Regions from separate parts of the Paenibacillus sp. FSL H8-0332 genome, predicted to be linked through region 2. Evidence: predicted binding sites of a transcription regulator. Region 2 holds the regulator's gene; each other region holds the start of a gene.
The links. The regulator LexA, encoded in region 2, represses DNA repair genes until DNA is damaged. The targets are predictions, from matches to a motif close to CGAACATATGTTCG.
Positions count from the first base shown of each region.

Region 1: the regulator LexA is predicted to act here: its motif matches at 2,731-2,744, upstream of recA (recombinase RecA).
Region 3: the regulator LexA is predicted to act here: its motif matches at 1,877-1,890, upstream of addB (helicase-exonuclease AddAB subunit AddB).
Region 4: the regulator LexA is predicted to act here: its motif matches at 3,133-3,146, upstream of NST43_RS22315 (ImmA/IrrE family metallo-endopeptidase).

Region 1 is NZ_CP150145.1:3,933,733-3,938,042, forward strand. It holds gene rny (ribonuclease Y) at 1-349, opposite strand, end outside; gene NST43_RS17000 (RecX family transcriptional regulator) at 659-1,396, opposite strand; gene recA (recombinase RecA) at 1,597-2,661, opposite strand; gene NST43_RS17010 (competence/damage-inducible protein A) at 2,960-4,249, opposite strand; gene pgsA (CDP-diacylglycerol--glycerol-3-phosphate 3-phosphatidyltransferase) at 4,309-4,310, opposite strand, start outside.
Region 2 is NZ_CP150145.1:3,790,691-3,795,000, forward strand. It holds gene NST43_RS16330 (HAD family hydrolase) at 1-69, opposite strand, end outside; gene NST43_RS16335 (hypothetical protein) at 105-632, opposite strand; gene NST43_RS16340 (DUF896 domain-containing protein) at 680-889, opposite strand; gene NST43_RS16345 (LysM peptidoglycan-binding domain-containing protein) at 999-1,415, opposite strand; gene lexA (transcriptional repressor LexA) at 1,613-2,239, shown strand; gene NST43_RS16355 (L,D-transpeptidase) at 2,429-2,767, shown strand; gene NST43_RS16360 (hypothetical protein) at 2,865-3,086, opposite strand; gene NST43_RS16365 (hypothetical protein) at 3,198-3,419, opposite strand; gene NST43_RS16370 (DUF4359 domain-containing protein) at 3,512-3,874, opposite strand; gene NST43_RS16375 (hypothetical protein) at 3,890-4,162, opposite strand.
Region 3 is NZ_CP150145.1:5,333,109-5,337,418, reverse strand. It holds gene NST43_RS23050 (alginate lyase family protein) at 1-1,621, shown strand, start outside; gene addB (helicase-exonuclease AddAB subunit AddB) at 1,991-4,310, shown strand, end outside.
Region 4 is NZ_CP150145.1:5,179,008-5,183,317, reverse strand. It holds gene NST43_RS22340 (hypothetical protein) at 74-520, shown strand; gene NST43_RS22335 (DUF6199 family natural product biosynthesis protein) at 789-992, opposite strand; gene NST43_RS22330 (hypothetical protein) at 1,090-1,386, shown strand; gene NST43_RS22325 (undecaprenyl-diphosphate phosphatase) at 1,522-2,325, shown strand; gene NST43_RS22320 (hypothetical protein) at 2,336-2,500, opposite strand; gene NST43_RS22315 (ImmA/IrrE family metallo-endopeptidase) at 2,570-3,112, opposite strand; gene NST43_RS22310 (YjfB family protein) at 3,256-3,432, opposite strand; gene NST43_RS22305 (hypothetical protein) at 3,806-3,994, opposite strand; gene NST43_RS22300 (NucA/NucB deoxyribonuclease domain-containing protein) at 4,081-4,310, opposite strand, start outside.

The DNA of each region.
Region 1 (4,310 bases), 140 kb from region 2:
TCTCTTTGTTAGCTACTTGTTCTTCTTTTCGTTCAAGCGATTCCATTTTTTTATCCAGCGATTCTTCCTTTTGCAGCAAACGTCTCTCTTGCCGTTGGATTTCATTCCGACGTTCACGAGTTTCTTTCTCAGCTTCGGTACGGATTCTATGAACTTCGTCCTTAGCTTCGAGTACCGTTTCCTTCTTCAGCGCCTCCGCCTCTTTCTTCGCGTTCTCCACGATGACTACGGCTTCTTTCTCTGCGCTTGAAATTTTAGCTTCTGCAAGGGATTTACGAATAAAATAACCGAATCCAAAGAATGCTGCAGCTACAACGAGAACGACAATGACCCAGATCAATGTTTCCATCTGTTCACCTCCTCGTTGACATCCTCCAAGGTTCTTCCCTTGGGTATTTGTGCAGTTGTTAAACTATCCGTTCATCACCATACAAAAAACCGGTAATACACCGATTGCCATACTGCACATGCTGCACATGCACATTGCCCGCCTTATCCGGCGATTACATTTCATATGAGTTGTACGCGAACCGGAACATAAGAGTCTGCTTTTTGGGAAGGAAAAAGGATTCTTAGTTTATGCCGATTCATGTTATATTTTATTATTTATAAAAAGACCTTGTCAAGAGAGTCGATAACCGCATTAAAGTCAAGAGAATCAATCCGGGAAGTAAAACTCCTCTTCTTCCCCCTCAGAATCCTGTTCATCCCGCAAAATCCCAAGCACCTGACGCACCATTTCACCTGAGAATCCCCGGCGCATGAGGAACGCCCCTGTCTTCCGGCGTTTGTCGTTCAAATCTCCCCGGAGCGTATTCCATTTCTTCCGTCCGGTCTGCAGCGCGCTCTCAAGCTCCTGCTCGGGTGTGATCTCATCCAGTGCTTCTGCAATCAGGGACTTCTCAATCCCCTTCTCCCGCAGCTCCTGCCGGATCCACATCTTGCCCTTACGCTGGTTTTTCATCCGCTGCTCCGCCCACTGCTTGGCGTACAAGGGGTCATCCAGCAGACGTTCCTCCTGTAGCCGGAGCAGAACTTCGGCAATAACAGTCTCCCCTATTTCCTTCTCCCTTAAACGGCGGGCCATCTCCTGTGCGGTTCTGGGCTTACGCTCCAGATACCTAAGCCCCTCCACATACGCCCGCTGTCGCTCGTCTGCGGCAACGATATCCTCCAGATCAGCCTTCACAAAAGTACTCCCCGTAATCATCCGGTATTTAATCATGACATCTTCATGAACAGTCATGTTGTAGTCTCCGAAATGGATCAGATAACGATAATTCGACTTCTTGAGCCGCTCTACCCGTGTAATTTCCAGCTCTTGATCTGCCGGGAAATCCGCCAGCACCTGCTGCTCATCCTGTTCTTCGAATTCCGCATCCAATTGTATAACCATCCTGTCAATCACCTCGTTAAGCTAGAAATAATATAAAACGCATTGAAGATTTGAACAGAAGCCTGGTCGTCGCTGCGGTGAACATTTGGACTTCCGGCCGCTGTTGTATTTTGATCACTTGCGAAAAGGCACCCTGTCATATCCTACACAGGGCGCCTATCCATCTTGTCTTCATTATTTAATTATTATGAGGAGTTAAATTACTCGATCTCAAGCAACAGCTTCTCTTCTTCCTCTTGCTCCGCAGCCACAACCGCTTCGGTTGGCGCCGCTACCAGAGTCGTCAGATTGCTGGCCTCACGAATCTTGTTCTCGATCAGCAGGGCAATATCCTGATGTTCCTTCAGGAACTGCTTGGAATTCTCCCGTCCTTGGCCCAGACGTTCGCCTTCATAGGAATACCAGGCGCCGCTCTTGTTGACGATATCCATTTCCGTACCGATATCTATAAGGCTACCCTCTCTGGAGATTCCTTCACCGTACATGATATCTACATCCGCTTGCTTGAACGGAGGCGCTACCTTGTTCTTCACAACCTTGATCTTCGTACGGTTACCCACGACATCGTTACCCATCTTGATACCCTCTACCCGGCGCACATCCAGACGGACGGAGGAGTAAAATTTCAGAGCGCGTCCACCCGGAGTGGTCTCAGGGTTACCGAACATTACGCCGATCTTCTCACGAAGCTGGTTAATGAAGATCGCAATCGTGTTGGATTTGTTGATGGCACCAGACAGCTTGCGTAGTGCCTGGGACATCAGACGGGCCTGCAAGCCTACGTGGGAATCACCCATGTCGCCTTCAATTTCTGCCTTCGGTACCAGTGCCGCTACAGAGTCAACTACAATGATGTCAACTGCTCCGCTGCGTACAAGCGCTTCAGCGATTTCCAAGGCCTGTTCACCAGTATCAGGCTGGGACAGCAACAGTTCATCAATGTTAACGCCAAGCGCCTTGGCATACTTAGGATCAAGCGCATGCTCAGCATCGATGAAGGCAGCTTGTCCACCCTGCTTCTGTACTTCAGCGATCGCATGAAGTGCAACCGTCGTCTTACCGGAAGATTCCGGTCCATATACTTCAATAATACGTCCTTTGGGAAGTCCGCCAATACCTAGTGCAATATCAAGTGCCAAAGATCCGCTAGGTACAACTTCCACTTTCATGTGAGTGGATTCTCCCAGTTTCATTACCGAACCTTTACCGAATTGTTTTTCTATTTGACGAAGCGCCATATCAAGCGCTGCACGACGATCTGACAATCAGACCACTTCCTTCACTGTTTATAGTATTATAATAACGTGTTTTGAAGGTCTTGCCAAGTCTTTTTTCGAACATACATTCGTTTTTTTTACTCCCAGGGATAATACTCCCTTATATTGTAAGACACAGGCCTCCTTCCGGATGCAAGACTTTTGCAGGTACTTCTCTTCTGCTCATCACATGAATAGGAACAACCATAGGATAATTTGTTATACCTAATATAAAACAAAAAACCGCAGCATGATTGCTCAAGCCACGGTTCTTCCGCATACACAAATTATATACCGCCCTGAACAGTTATTGCAAGGCCGAGCCTTCCAGCGGAGTGGCAACCTTGCGTTCTTCCAGCCGGCGCCACAGGCGGTACAGCAGCGCCTTGACGGTGCGCAGGCGGATGTTGTCACGGGTACCCTTCAGATTCAGCTCATATACCTCTGTCTTGCAGCCCCGCTCAGCCAGTCCTACGAACACAAGACCTACTGGCTTGCGCTCGGAATATCCCGGTCCCGCTACACCGGTAACCGATAAGCCGAAGTCCGTGTCACCGATCATACGCACCTGCTCAGCCAGCACCTCCGCAACCTCGCGGCTCACCGCTCCCGGGGCATCCGGGCCTTCAAGCATAGCGGAGGGCACATTGAGCAGTTTTTTCTTAATATCATTGGAATAACACACGATCCCCCCGGCAAACATGGAGGCGCTGCCCGGAATATTCGTAATGCTCTCCATGAGCAGACCGCCCGTACAGCTCTCGGCAGCACTCAGAGTGAGTCCTGCATCCGCCATCCAGTCCACAATCAACTGCTCCAGCGGCACATCGATGTTGGCATACAGATTCTCCGGCAGAATGTCAGCAATCGTCTTCTCAAGTAGATCAAGCTTGACCATAGCCTCCCGCTCGGACGGCGCCTTGGTGGAGATGCGCACGGTCACTTCGCCTTCCTTGGCATACGGGGCAATCGTAGGATCGGTCTGGCTGCGGATCAGATCAATCAGCTTGTCCTCCAGCAGCGATTCGCCAATTCCCGCGAACTTCAGCATCTTCGAGTAGAGCGGCATTTCATTCGTAAGTGCATGCTGCTGCAGCCACGGCTTAGCCTTATCGGTGAACATCGGCTTCATCTCCCGGGGCGGGCCGGGCAGTACGATATAATATTTGTCTTCATCTGCAAAAGCAATCCCAACCGCAAGGCCGGTATCATTGGACAGAGGGGTCGTTCCTTCAATGATAAGCGCCTGCTTGCGGTTATTCTCGGTCATTACAATCTTGCGGTCATCGAAGAAGCGCTGCACATGGTCCATGGCCAGCTGGTCGATGTGCAGGGCCCGGCCAAGTGCTGCGGCCAGCGCATCCTTCGTCAGATCATCCTCAGTCGGACCGATACCGCCGGTGAATAATATAACATCCGCACGGCTCTGTGCAATCCGGATTGCCTCCAGCAGGCGGTTCTTGTTGTCTCCCACAACGGTCTGAAAATAAACGTCAATGCCTAATGCAGCCAGCTCTATTGAAAGAAACTGTGCATTGCTGTTCACGATTTGTCCAAGTAAAAGTTCTGTTCCAACGGCAATAATCTCTGCTTTCATAGCTGACGTTCTCCTCCTGATTGTAGAAATATAGCAAGTTTCAAGCTGCGCTGCGCGCCTC
Region 2 (4,310 bases):
TTCTTCCACGCTACGGTCATCCCACAGCAGTGTGTCGTCAAGGTCAAATAGTACGGCGGTAATCGGCATTTGTTCTCCCACTCCCTATATCCTGGTCTGTCTTCCTATTCGTGCACGACTTCAATGTTGTTGTTCTTGGCGAATTGCTCCAGACGTTCACCCATTGCAGCGGTGTCATAACGGTTAATCAGCTTGGAGAAAATCCACTGCTTGCGCTTGCCCTTATACTTAATAGTAACTACACTGCGCGATAAGGTGATCTTCTCAATATCCGCCGCAGGCAGGAAGCGTTCGCGGTTGTATTTAATAGTAGAAATACGCGCACGTTCAACCTTAAGGAACGGACGGCGGAAGAACAGCAGCGCAGCGAGCAGGAAATACAGCACTACACCCAGCCAGTTGGCCAGAATCCCGCTTCCTTTTGCTTCATCAATCGAGCCGACCACCCAGAACATGATGCCAAGCAGCATCAATACAACGGGGAATATAATATTCCGGCCTTTGAAAATATCGATGCTTTTTGCGGTAGCCTTCGTGCTGGAAGCATAAATGGAATCCTTCCCCTGCTTCTTTCTTTGCTGGTTAATTTGCTTTGTGTTGCGTTGAACCATTCTTTCCCAAGAACGGGCCATGTGAGTTCCCCCTAGTCATCCTGTATTATCTATGAAAAGGCAACAGGCTAATGCTTAAGTCCGTTATTGCCTTCTTCATGCTCCGGATTGTCCACAATTTCGATGGTATTAAGCTGGGCCCGAAAGTTGCTGCGGATATTCCCCAGGTAAATCTCACGGAGCTTGGCACGTTCGGCCAATTCCTCTTCATTCAGGCCGCCGTTCTTAGCTTTGCGTGCCAGTTCATTGATGCGTGCGACCAATTCGTCAATATTCAATACGTTTCCCTCCCTCTAAATTCATTTTAACTTTGCCATGAGAAAAAGAGCTTGTCAAGGTCTACCCCCTGAAAGCTCTTTGAGTCGATCATTAGTCTGCTTCATTCCTTCAGTATAAAGGTAAAATCAGAATATCTCCGGCCTTAATGACGCTGTTCTCCAAATGATTCGTCTTCATTATTCCTTCTATATATACGGCTGTCTTCATGTCCTCAGGCTTGTTACTTAACGCAAGGCTCCATAAGGTATCCCCTCGTTCGACTACGATCCGCTTATCTGGCTTCATGGAAGAGACCGAACCGGCAAAAACATTCCCCACCACAGTGAATCCCGAAATAACAAGCATCAGCACCAGAACCATCTTCATCAGGCTGACCTGACGGAATAGTGATGATAGCGCAGCGAGACTATGAAGAATCGCATCCTTGATCTTGGTTACATAATTATGAGCAGTTGGATTACCGGGAGCGGACACCTTGATATCCTCATTATTATAGATGCTGTTGTATGTACTATACTTTAACATGATCATCATCCTCCAAACACATGTTCTTGCTTTCGAAAATAATATAACACGAACATGTGTTTCGATCAATAGTTTTTTCGGAACGTTTGTTCTCTTTATTTTCACTCTCTTATTTTCCTCATTTTAGAACTTATGTTTGTACGAACGGAAGTTCTATGTTATAATTTTCCCAAACATAGTATATGGGGTTGATTCCGATGTCAAAGATTTCTAGTCGTCAGCTGGCGATCCTGGAATTTATACGTAATGAAGTCCGCAGCAAGGGTTATCCTCCGTCCGTCCGCGAGATTGGCGAGGCTGTCGGCCTGGCCTCCAGCTCTACCGTGCATGGTCACTTGGACCGGCTTGAGAAGAAGGGCCTGATCCGGCGCGACCCTACGAAACCGCGTGCCATTGAGTTACTCGGGCAGGAAGATTCAGAGAATGTGCATCAATTCGTCCAGACCGTCACCCGCATCCCGGTAGTGGGTAAGGTTACAGCTGGTGTTCCTATTACAGCTACAGAGAATATTGAGGATTACTTCCCATTGCCTGCTCATTATGTAGGCGATAACAAGGTATTTATGCTATCTGTCCTTGGTGACAGTATGGTGGATGCCGGAATTATGAACGGGGATTATGTCATCGTGCGCCAGCAGCAGACTGCCGACAACGGCGATATTGTTGTAGCGATGACCGAAGAAGATGAAGCAACTGTTAAGACCTTCTACAAGGAACGGGATCATATCAGGCTGCAGCCGGAGAATCCGGCGTACGAGCCTCTTCGCCTTAACCGCGTTACGATTTTGGGACGGGTCATCGGATTATTCCGCGATATCCACTAATCTACTCCCCGCTTCAGAACAGGCTGCTCCGCACCATGCGAAGCAGCCTGTTTTCTGTTTATTTCACTTAGCGTAGTGGCAAAAAAGCCGTATGCAAACATTTGTTCGCATACGGCTTTTTTGCCACTTTTTCTGTGAACCGCTGTACGGCTCCGCACATATCCTGATATTAAAGGAGTGCTGATCTGTATGCCCAATTATCGAATTATCATCGATCTGTCACAGCGTATGCTGTACCTGCTGGATAATGACGTTGTCACCAGAGGCTTCCCTGTCGGCATCGGCAAAATGTTAACCGTCTCGCCAGTAGGCGAGTACACCATCATTAACAAGCAGCCCAATCCGGGCGGCCCGTTCGGTGCCTTTTGGATGGGTCTGTCCAAGCCGCATTACGGCATACACGGAACCAACGACCCGTCCTCCATCGGCCACATGGTCTCTCACGGCTGTATCCGTATGTATAACGCAGATGTTCTGGCTCTGGCCGCCACCGTACCTATCGGCACGCGTGTTACGATTAGAGAATAGACCGCAGCTGCAACCTGCTGCTCCCGGATCTCACGACAAAAACACCCCCGAAGGGGTGTCTTGTACGCATCATCTCAGCCACCAGGGCGGATACAGATTACAGCAGCACACTCCGTAACAAGCGAATGGCAGCTGTATTCAGGCGAATGGCTTCACGGATGGAGGCTCTGGCCGCCAATAGCTCTCTTCTGGCCCGCGAACCTCTAGGCACACTGCGCAGATTCTCATTGATTTCTTCAAGCCGCTCCAGCAGGATCGCTCTCTGGGTAAGCAGCACATTAATGGCTCTGCGGATTCTGTTGCGTTCTCTTTGGGTCATCTTAACACCTCTTTTACACTTGGATAGTATAAGAGATGCTGAATGTACCGTAGAAGATTGTGTGATTCGGCAGTAATGTTAGGAGCAGCGGTTAGCGGGCAGCGAATCTGCTCACTTCTTGTTCAATCGTACCCGGAATTCAAATTCATCGCGTCTATAAGTCATTCCGGCCAGCACTATGTACTCCGGTGTCCATTTCTGTACAGGTCCGGCATAATCAGCAATCACATGCGGTTTGCCATCAACCAGCTGAACGACGTAGACCTGTACCTGTGCCAGTGCGGCAGCGAATAGATCAGCATCACTGGACAGTACTTTATAAGCCGTATTCAACTTCGTTCCTCCTTGTTCCACAACCATGATATAAAGATTCCGCAACAATCTATTTAATTATACCGGGTTATGGAACAATATGTAAACCATATTTACAGCTTGATAAAAAGGATTTTGAACAATCCAATATATTTCTTAGTAGCCCCGCCATCCCCGCTAAAAAAATCGGTATTCTTAAGGTCCGGCACACTGAATACAGAGAATAAAATGTAGTTATCCCTCTCAGTCAATGACTCAACTACAGGCTGGGCTACCAGCTTGGTAATTCCGTCGCCTATTTCCTGATCAAGCGTATTCTCCAGATTCTTTACAGAATATTCACTGAATGCTTCCTTCCCCGGATTCGTAACAGCCATCACAACCAGAACAACAAGGATAAGGACCAGTAACGATTTACCGCCCGATCTTCTGCGGACTCTGCGTGCAGGACTCGGCGTATCATAACGCGAATTCATTCTTTTCCCCCTCAACTACAGAATATACAGCATCTCTTGCAACATGACCCCCAGTGGATTCATCATCATCCGGCACACGAACAGCATCCCATCTACAATTCCACTGCCTCCGATATCCATGCTGCTCCAATCCCACACCGGCTGAGCCGGTGCATCCAGCCCATATTGCTCCATAAGCCTCTCTCGGGTCTCCGCAGGCACAGCCACTCCTTCCGCCCCAGCCACCGGACCTATCAACGCCAGGATGAGCATCAGCGAAAGCATAATCTTATATGTATTCTTCATCATACACTCCCATATCTCCCACTCGAATTCTCTTCTGGTTAAGTATATAGGAGATGGAATAGTATGTAAAATGATTTGATTTGGAGTTATAATTCCTTTATATTATGATGTAAGGGCTTTGCTCCGTCTTCATCTTCACTCTCTCCCCCAC
Region 3 (4,310 bases), 1.5 Mb from region 2:
GGAAGCGGTCTTTTTCCAGAAGCTAGGTCCATGGCGTCTGCTGGAGACCGGCCTGCGTGTGCAGTCCTGGATCTCTGCTTATAAATATATGGAGGACAGTCCGCTGCTGGGCGAGGGGTTCCGCAACGAGCTGCTGGAGGGGCTTGCGGAGCATGCCGAATTTCTGACCCGCTACCTCGGCAGCACGGAGATCAATCATGCGATTATGCATATGCAGGGCCTCTACATGATTGCTGTCTTCCATCACGAGCATCCGCGCGCCCCGTATTGGCGGCAGCTGGCCGGGGAGCGCCTGGAGCTGTGTCTGCTTCATCAGGTGGGGCCGGAAGGGATTCAGATTGAGCTGACCACCCATTACCATGATGCGGCCATTGAGATGTTCGGGACGCCTTATCTGCTGGGCGCGTTATCCGGCCACCCGTTCTCCGCCTGGTACGGCGGGCAGCTACGCAAGATGGCCGCGTTCACCGAAGCGCTGGTCCGCCCTGATCACCAGTCCACCGGGATCGGCGATTCCGACTGGATCAGCAGCGGCCGGCAGCGGCTGACGCTGCTGGGGGCTATTCTGAAGGATGATGCGCTGGTTGGACGCGGCACGGGCAATGCAGAATGCCTCTGGCTGCTGGGAGCTGAGGCGTATGAGCGGTGTGTGCAGCTTCAGGCGGAGTCTGCGCCTTCGGCGACCAGCGTGGCTTTTGTGCAGACCGGGTATTATGTGATGCGGGACCGGCAGCAGTATCTGTTCTTCGATGCCGCAGAGATGGGCGGAGCACACGGCCATGCCGATGCGCTGAATCTGGAGTGGATGTGGAACGGGCAATTGCTCTTCACCGATACCGGGAGGTACACCTACGAGGAAGGGGAATGGCGCCGTTATTTCAAAAGCACACGCGCGCACAACACCATCACCATAGACGGGTTGGATCAGACGCCTTATATCTCTACCCAGCAATGGGGGGAGCCTGTGGCTAAGGCCTGCACCTTCCGCTGGGAGAGCAACAGCCGTTATCACTTCGTTGATGCCGCACATGACGGATACACCCGTCTCCCCCTTCCGGTAATGCACCGGCGATGGGTGCTGCTGGGCGTGGAGGTGCCGCTGCTGCTGATTGCGGACTGGCTGGAGGGGGATGGCGCGCATGAGCTGGAGCAGCGGTTCCATCTGCACCCGGAGGCGGTGCTGGAGCTGTCTTCCGAAGCCGGAGCGGCTGGAGAGGCTGTGACCGGAGCCGGAGAACCCGAAGTTGAAGACGGAGCCGCACAGCCTACAGCAACCGTGGTCTATCCCGGCTCTACAGTGAAGCTGAATATGAGCTGGATGACCAGCGGCCTGAAGGATGAACAGTTCACGGTGAGTAAGGAGCAGGGCTGGGTATCGGAGGTCTACGGCTCCAAATCGGAGATTCCGGTAGTAGAGGGCCGGGCGGCTTGGGCCGGAAAGGCTGGAATTCTGACGCTGTGCCTGCCCGGCGATGCGGCAGACGGCAGCGGTCCGCTGCACGTGAGCACCTGCGTGGTGGATGCGGAGCGGCGGCGGGTCGAGCTGTCCTATGTATACGGAGATGCGATCGGCACAATTGTAATCGGCCCGGACACCCTGGGCTGGACGGAGCGGAAGTAATAAGGGTCTTGTGCTTTATTGCATTTTGTACAACTAAAACATCTAATGCCTAACCTATTAGCTGTTTAGTTGTAATTCACATGAGTTTATTCAGACTTTTCCGTCCGCCGTTTCCACGGCTCCGGGAGAGTCTTTTATTTAAATATAATGTATATGTTTCACACTATACATTATCCTTCTATTTCTCGCCGAAACGGTACCGTCCTTTAAAAGGACGGCACAGCTGTTTCCACTTGGTGTATTTGCAAACAATGGCAAACGTACGTTCTGGAGCGTGTGTTGGAGGTATGCTATACTATTGAGACGAGAAGTTTCATAGATTCTGGTGTCGCATAGAGTGCCAGGGTTCAACGGAAGGAGTCTGCTGAAATGACGGTTAACTTCATCATCGGCCGCTCGGGCAGCGGCAAGACGACTACAATATGGGAGCGGGTATCCTCCAGGCTGAAGGCAGAGCCGCTGGGGGCCCCGATCATTATACTTGTTCCCGAGCAGGGATCGTTCGGAGCGGAACGGGGACTACTGGCGGCGGGCGGCGTGAAGGGAAGTCTGCGCGCCCAGACGCTCAGCTTCTCGCGTCTTGCTTACCGAGTGAAGCAGGAGACCGGCGGCAGCGCGAGTCTGCCTATCAGTGAAGAAGGCAAGAAAATGCTGATCTACAAGATTATCAGCAAGCGCAAGGAGGAGCTGAAGCTGTTCGGCGCTTCCTCGGACCGTCCGGGATTTGTGGAGCGGCTCAGCAGTCTGCACACGGAGCTTAAGCGCTGCTGTCTTGGAGCCGGAGACCTGGAGGAGCAGATCGGCAGAATGCGGGATGCCACGCTGGGCAGCCCTATTCTGGCCGGGAAGCTGGATGATCTGCATCTCGTCTTCAGCGAGCTGGACCAGGAGATGTCACAGCTCTATATAGATGAAGAGGACAGACTGGCCGAACTGGCTGAGCATATCGCGGACTCTGCCTATATCCGCGGCGCCGAGATCTGGGTGGACGGCTTCCACGGCTTCAGCAACCAGGAATTCATCGTCTTGCGTGAGCTCATGCAGTACGCGGACACAATGACCATTGCGCTCACACTGGACCGGATCTATCCGCCGGGCCTTGCCCCGCATGAGCTGGAGCTGTTCCATCCGGCGGCGGTTACTTACATTAAGCTGCGGGGATTAGCAGAGGAGCTGGGACTTACCGTGTGGGATGAGCTGCTGGCTCCGCCCGTCCTGCCAAGGTTCAAGGACGCTCCCGTACTCGCGCATCTGGAGCGCGGATTACAGCGCCGGCATTCCTGGGCAGGGCCGGCTGAACAGGTGAAGGAAGCCATCAGCATCCGGGCTGCGGCTTCACGCCGCACCGAGGTAGAGGGCGTGCTGCGCGAGATGCAGGCCCTGGCCAGAGAATCGGGAGCCAAATATGGGGAAATGGCGGTATTCATGCGCAATATGGCCGATTATGAGCCGCTGATCGCCCCGTTATTTCAGGACTTCGGCGTTCCGTTCTTCCTGGACCAGAAGCTCAGTGAGCTGCATCATCCGCTGGTGGAATTCATCCGCTCCGCCCTGGATGTCGTCCGCCGCCGCTGGCGTTATGAAGATGTGTTCCGCTGCGTGAAGACCGAGCTGCTGCTGCCGCTGGACAGAAGCATTACCCGCGCCCATATGGATGAGCTGGAGAATTACGTGCTGGCCTGCGGCATTCACGGCTCCCGCTGGACGAATGGGCGCTCCTGGAAGGGCATTCCGCGCCTCTCGCTGGAGGGCAGTGAAGCTGTAGATGAAGCAATGCTGGCAAGAATGGAGGCCTGCCGGAAGGCGGTTGCGGAACCGCTGCAGGCATTTGAGCAGAGAATCAAAGCCAGCCGCAGCGGCCTGGAACTGTGCAAGGCGGTATATCTGCTGCTGGAGGATACGGAAGCGGCACGCAAGCTTGAAGGGATGGGAGCGGAGTCTCTGAAGCAGGGACGTCCGGAAGCCGCCCGGGAGCATAGCCAGCTCTGGGGCGCTGTTCTGGGTCTGCTGGACCAGATTGCCGAGATGATGGGCAAGGAACGGATAGAATTCAGCCTGTTCGCCGGGGTGCTGGAGACCGGGCTGGCGGAGCTTAAGATGGGGCTCGTCCCGCCCGCACTTGACCAGGTGCTGGTAGGTACGATGGACCGTACCCGGGTGTCGGGGGTGAAGTACGCCTTCCTGCTCGGTTTCAACGAAGGAGTGGTTCCGGCGCAGTTCAAGGAAGACGGCATTCTTTCCGAAGGGGAACGCCTCCTGCTGGAGAAGTCCGGTATGGAGCTTGCGCCGGGCTCCTCCCGGAAGCTGCTGGATGAACGCTTCCTGATCTATAATGCGCTTACGACGGCCAGCAGGAAGCTGTGGATCAGCTATGCCGTAGCTGACGATGAGGGGAAGGCGCTGCAGCCTTCGGAGGTCATCCGCCAGCTGCAGGGAATGTTCCCGCAGCAGTTAGATGAACAATTCCTCTCCGGCTTCCCGCAGAGCGGCAATGATGACGACGCTGTCCATATGGACTTCATCGGCCATCCTGAGCAGACGCTCCGCATGCTGCTGCTTCAGCTCCGCCAGTGGCGTCAAGGGGCAGAGATATCCGGCATGTGGTGGGAGGTCTATAACTGGTTTGCGGCGGAGCAGGGCGCAGACAAGTCTGCGGATGAACAGGCAGCGGAATACCGCCATGCGGATC
Region 4 (4,310 bases), 1.4 Mb from region 2:
GAATTCGCAAAAGTAACAGAGTGTAATAGCTAATTGAAAAAATTAAACGGACTATTTGTTAGGAGAGTTCTTTATGAAAAAAATAATAACGCTCGTTCAAGCTTTTAAAGATTTAGAGGAACGGATTAATGATTTTATTAATGATGATTCATGCATTGAATATGTAGAAGGGTCGGAAGAAGTGGTAGCTGGTGGAGCCTACGCATGGTCAAAATTAAAACCAGTAGCTATTAGTAGACAAGAGCATATTGATGCTGATTACATGGAATTAGCAGAAAAGGTACGCACAGTACTGAAAAAGGATGATAGCCTAAATATTGAGAAGTTTGAGCACAGTTACGAATTGGTTTTGAATTACATACGCCAAGATACCTTGTTGTGGGTTCCTGGTATAAAGAGTGTCCTTAATGAAATCAAATATGAACTAGACATTCAACAGTTTTATTTTGTAGACCAAGAGGATTCGTTAATTTCAGGAAGATCTCATGGGTTAAATGAGTCATTGTTATTTGGAATATAGTATAGAGAACTCTGTGCTATTCTCAAAAGCCCGTCAACCTTAATTGGTTGACGGGCTTTTACCAGTTAACAGTGGGAATGGGGAATTGTGAACATGATTAGTTGAGAAATTTAATTAAGCACCTTAGGATGATTTCTTATGTCTTTAAAAGGGCCTTTTATAAGCCGTTCTCAAACACTTGCAAATAATAAACCCGTCCGGCACTTCATTAAGCCCGGCGGGTTTATTTTATAGCGTTCGCAAATGCTCAATAATTGTTGCTATCCCCCTAACCAAACATCGAAGGCAAAAAGAACAAGAAAAAGATAATAAGAACGATCACACTAGTGATTCTGCTCATTATGAGGTAGGCTTCACTGGGGCCGGAGCCGCCCTTGACCATCCAGCCGTAACGCATATGCCAGCCCATGGCCGGGAAGAAGATATTCAGGATCGCAAGCAGTATGAAAAGAACAGCGAAAATAACAACCATTTTTACCAGCTCCTTTATCCATTTACGAAAGCCCATTGCGTGAAGTTGCACATTTATGGAAGTAGATAGTATGATTTTGTAAATGAGGAGGTCTTCCATGAAGGCGATATTCAAAAAACTAAGCTTCTGGCTACCCGTGCTGTCTTTGCTGGTCTGTCTCTATAATCTGTCAGGAGAAGACGACAAGAACTTATTGCTGTTCCTGACCAGTCCATTGCTCCTAATCTTTAACCCTGAACTAACAACACTGCATTATTCTATGGAGAATGAGCAAGCGTTCCAGTTCATTCTGTATGGGATTCATTTTGTCTCCTGGTTAGCCTTTGGCCTGATCATAGAGTGGGGGTTATCATGGTTATCACGTAAATCACAGGAACGCCCCTCAAACCACTAACTAAAGAGACTCCAGTCCCACGTGACACTTATGTCACATCAACATCCATATTGTTAGCTCATTCGATGGGGAATTCCGTCTCCGCCTCTTATACTGGAAATATATTGATTCACTTCCGAAAGGGGCTATTCACCAATGACAGAAGCTATCAAAGCAATTATATTAGGGATTATTGAAGGGTTGACTGAATTCTTACCGGTCTCGTCTACCGGGCACCTTATCCTGGCAGGGGATTTGCTGGAGTTCGAGGGGGAGGCTGCGGTTACCTTCAAAATCGTAATTCAGCTGGGTGCGGTAATGGCCGTATTGCTGCTGTATTGGAAAAAGTATGTGAACATCGGGATAAATATGCTGAAGCTGGATTTCTCCAAGAGCAAGGGACTGAATGCCATCCATATGATCCTGGCTATGGTTCCGGCACTGGTGGTGTATCTGCTCTTCAAAGACACGATCAAGAGCCAGCTATTCGGCCCTAAGCCGGTCCTCATTGGTCTGATCGCCGGTGGCCTATTGATGATCTTCGCTGCACGCAGCAGGAGATCCGTAACGTCAGAGACGGTAGACGGTCTTAATTATACCCAAGCCTTCGGCATCGGGCTGTTCCAGTGTCTGGCGCTGTGGCCCGGGTTCTCAAGATCCGGTTCGACGATCTCAGGCGGTCTGCTGCTGGGGACCAGCCAGAAAGCCGCTGCGGACTTCACCTTCCTGATCTCCGTGCCGGTGATGTTCGGAGCAAGCCTCCTGGACCTCTATGACAGCAGGGATCTACTCAGTTCAGATACGCTGACCCTGATGCTGATCGGGTTCGTGACGTCCTTCCTCGTAGCCATGATTGCAGTAGTCACGTTCATCAAGCTGATTAAGCGGCTGCGCCTGGAATGGTTCGCGCTGTACCGGTTCGTGTTAGCGGGGCTGTTCTATGTAATTGTTATACTGTAGAATCCTGCTCTCAGCCGTATTCCTTAGGCTCTTGGAGCAGGATGGAGAAGGTCTGGGTTACGTGGTCCACTTCAATCGTCTCGATACCCACAAAATCCGGAATTTCAGGATGAACGGCATCCACGCTGTATTCAGGATGAGTCAGCAATAATTGAATGACTTTCAGGGCTTCCACGTTGATCTTGCTCCCCTTTACAGTAGAATCTCTTGTTCTGATCTATAGTCTGTATTATCCCCGCAGCGCTTAGCGAATATGTCTGTGGATTATATTTCTGTCTTCGTTACGTTCCATAACAGCCATTAATTGCCCCTGGAAAATACGCCGCTGGATCTGGTCGATCCGCTGGAGCGCGAGGGGGATTGGCACCTGAAATGCTACAGCCAGCTCGGCAATGGCATCTTCACGGAGTTCGGGCAGCGTATTGGCGGAGATCATGACATAGGGCATGGAGGCATACAGAATGAACCGGTCGGATTCATCTCTCTGCGCCTGCGTGAACACTCCGGGCATAAGCGTGGACTTGCCGGCATGCCGCAGCAGATGACACAGCTCGTGTAGGAATTCCAGCCGCTGCAGCTCGGGAGGGAGACGGTTGTCTATGAACATGCTGTACATTCCGGCTGTAGCCTCAATCGCCTTGCTGCGGACATCGAGATAGTGTACCCAGATATTGAGCCGCTTCGCTATGTAATCAATGGAAATGTCGGACGGCTTGCTGACACCAATACGCTGGTATAGATCCTCTGTCCATTTCTCTAATGCGGTCATCTGATAATAGCCTTGCATAATAAATCACCTCATATATAAGATCGTATGTTCGTGTTATTGGCCAAAAGAAAAGCCCGTAAGGGCTAAGCAGCAGTTCAGCGCGCACTCTTCACCGGCTGAAATATGGAACGGGTGTTCCTATGTATGTAAGCATAAAGGAATTACGCCCGAATATCAAGTGTTTTTCCCAAGGTGGGGTGCGTGGCCTGACTCAGCATCTGAACCATATCCTGGGCACTGCTCTGCGCCTGCTCTTTGGCAAGGCTCATCACCTGCAGCCCTGCGGCCTGCTGTAAGGATGACTGGCTCATCACTACGGATAGTGCAGCTATATCCATCCGGCATTCCTCCCTCCATTTGTTTTGAAGCTATTGCTTCATACTCTATATCGACCCCTAGACGCCTGTCCGTTAGGTGAATGGTATATCTTTGCCGATTGGCCCATGCAACAGAGCGGATTTCCACATATTCTGTGCTGTATTCAATATTCAAGAGGAGGAATTAATTATGGGAGCAGAGTATGGTTGCGGTTGTGGAAATAACGTAGGTGGAGTGAATCAGGGACCTCCAATCCTTCCGGTAGCAAGCCCTTGGACTTCGACGGGTGCAATTCTGGTACTGTTCATTCTGCTGGTTATCATCACAAAAGCCTGTTTGTTCTAGAAACAGCCTATAGCTAGTGTAGCCCTGTCCGGCCTGTGCCGGATAGGGCTATTTCTTTTTCTTCTTATGAGCACGGACCGTTGGCCCGATCTGGCGTTTGATTCTGCCTGTAGCTGAATCGGTTTCAATGATATAGAGCTCCTTGATTGTTCCTGCAAGCGCGAACCATTCCTGTAAGGCTTCAGCTTCGGACATTGGGCCGTACAGCCGTTTGCCCCGATAACAGATATAGAACACTTCCGGCTCTCCATCTAAGTTATATTATCCCATTTCATTCTACGCTTTATCGCAGTGAAATTGAACAACATCCCCCACATGCCGGCTTATCTGAAAATAAACTCCACACGCGTACCGTCTGCGAACGCCTCCAGCTGATTGCCGACCCAGCTTCCCGCTCCGCGGTTATCACTGGGTGTTATGTACTCAATATGTGCCCCGGCTCCGCCTTCTGCACACATGGCCATGGGCCATTCGTCCCGGTCATAGCCTTTCTTGGTGGGGACTCCCTTCAGAGACGCCTTGCGGTTCTCCTCCGCTTCCTTGCGGTTGATGG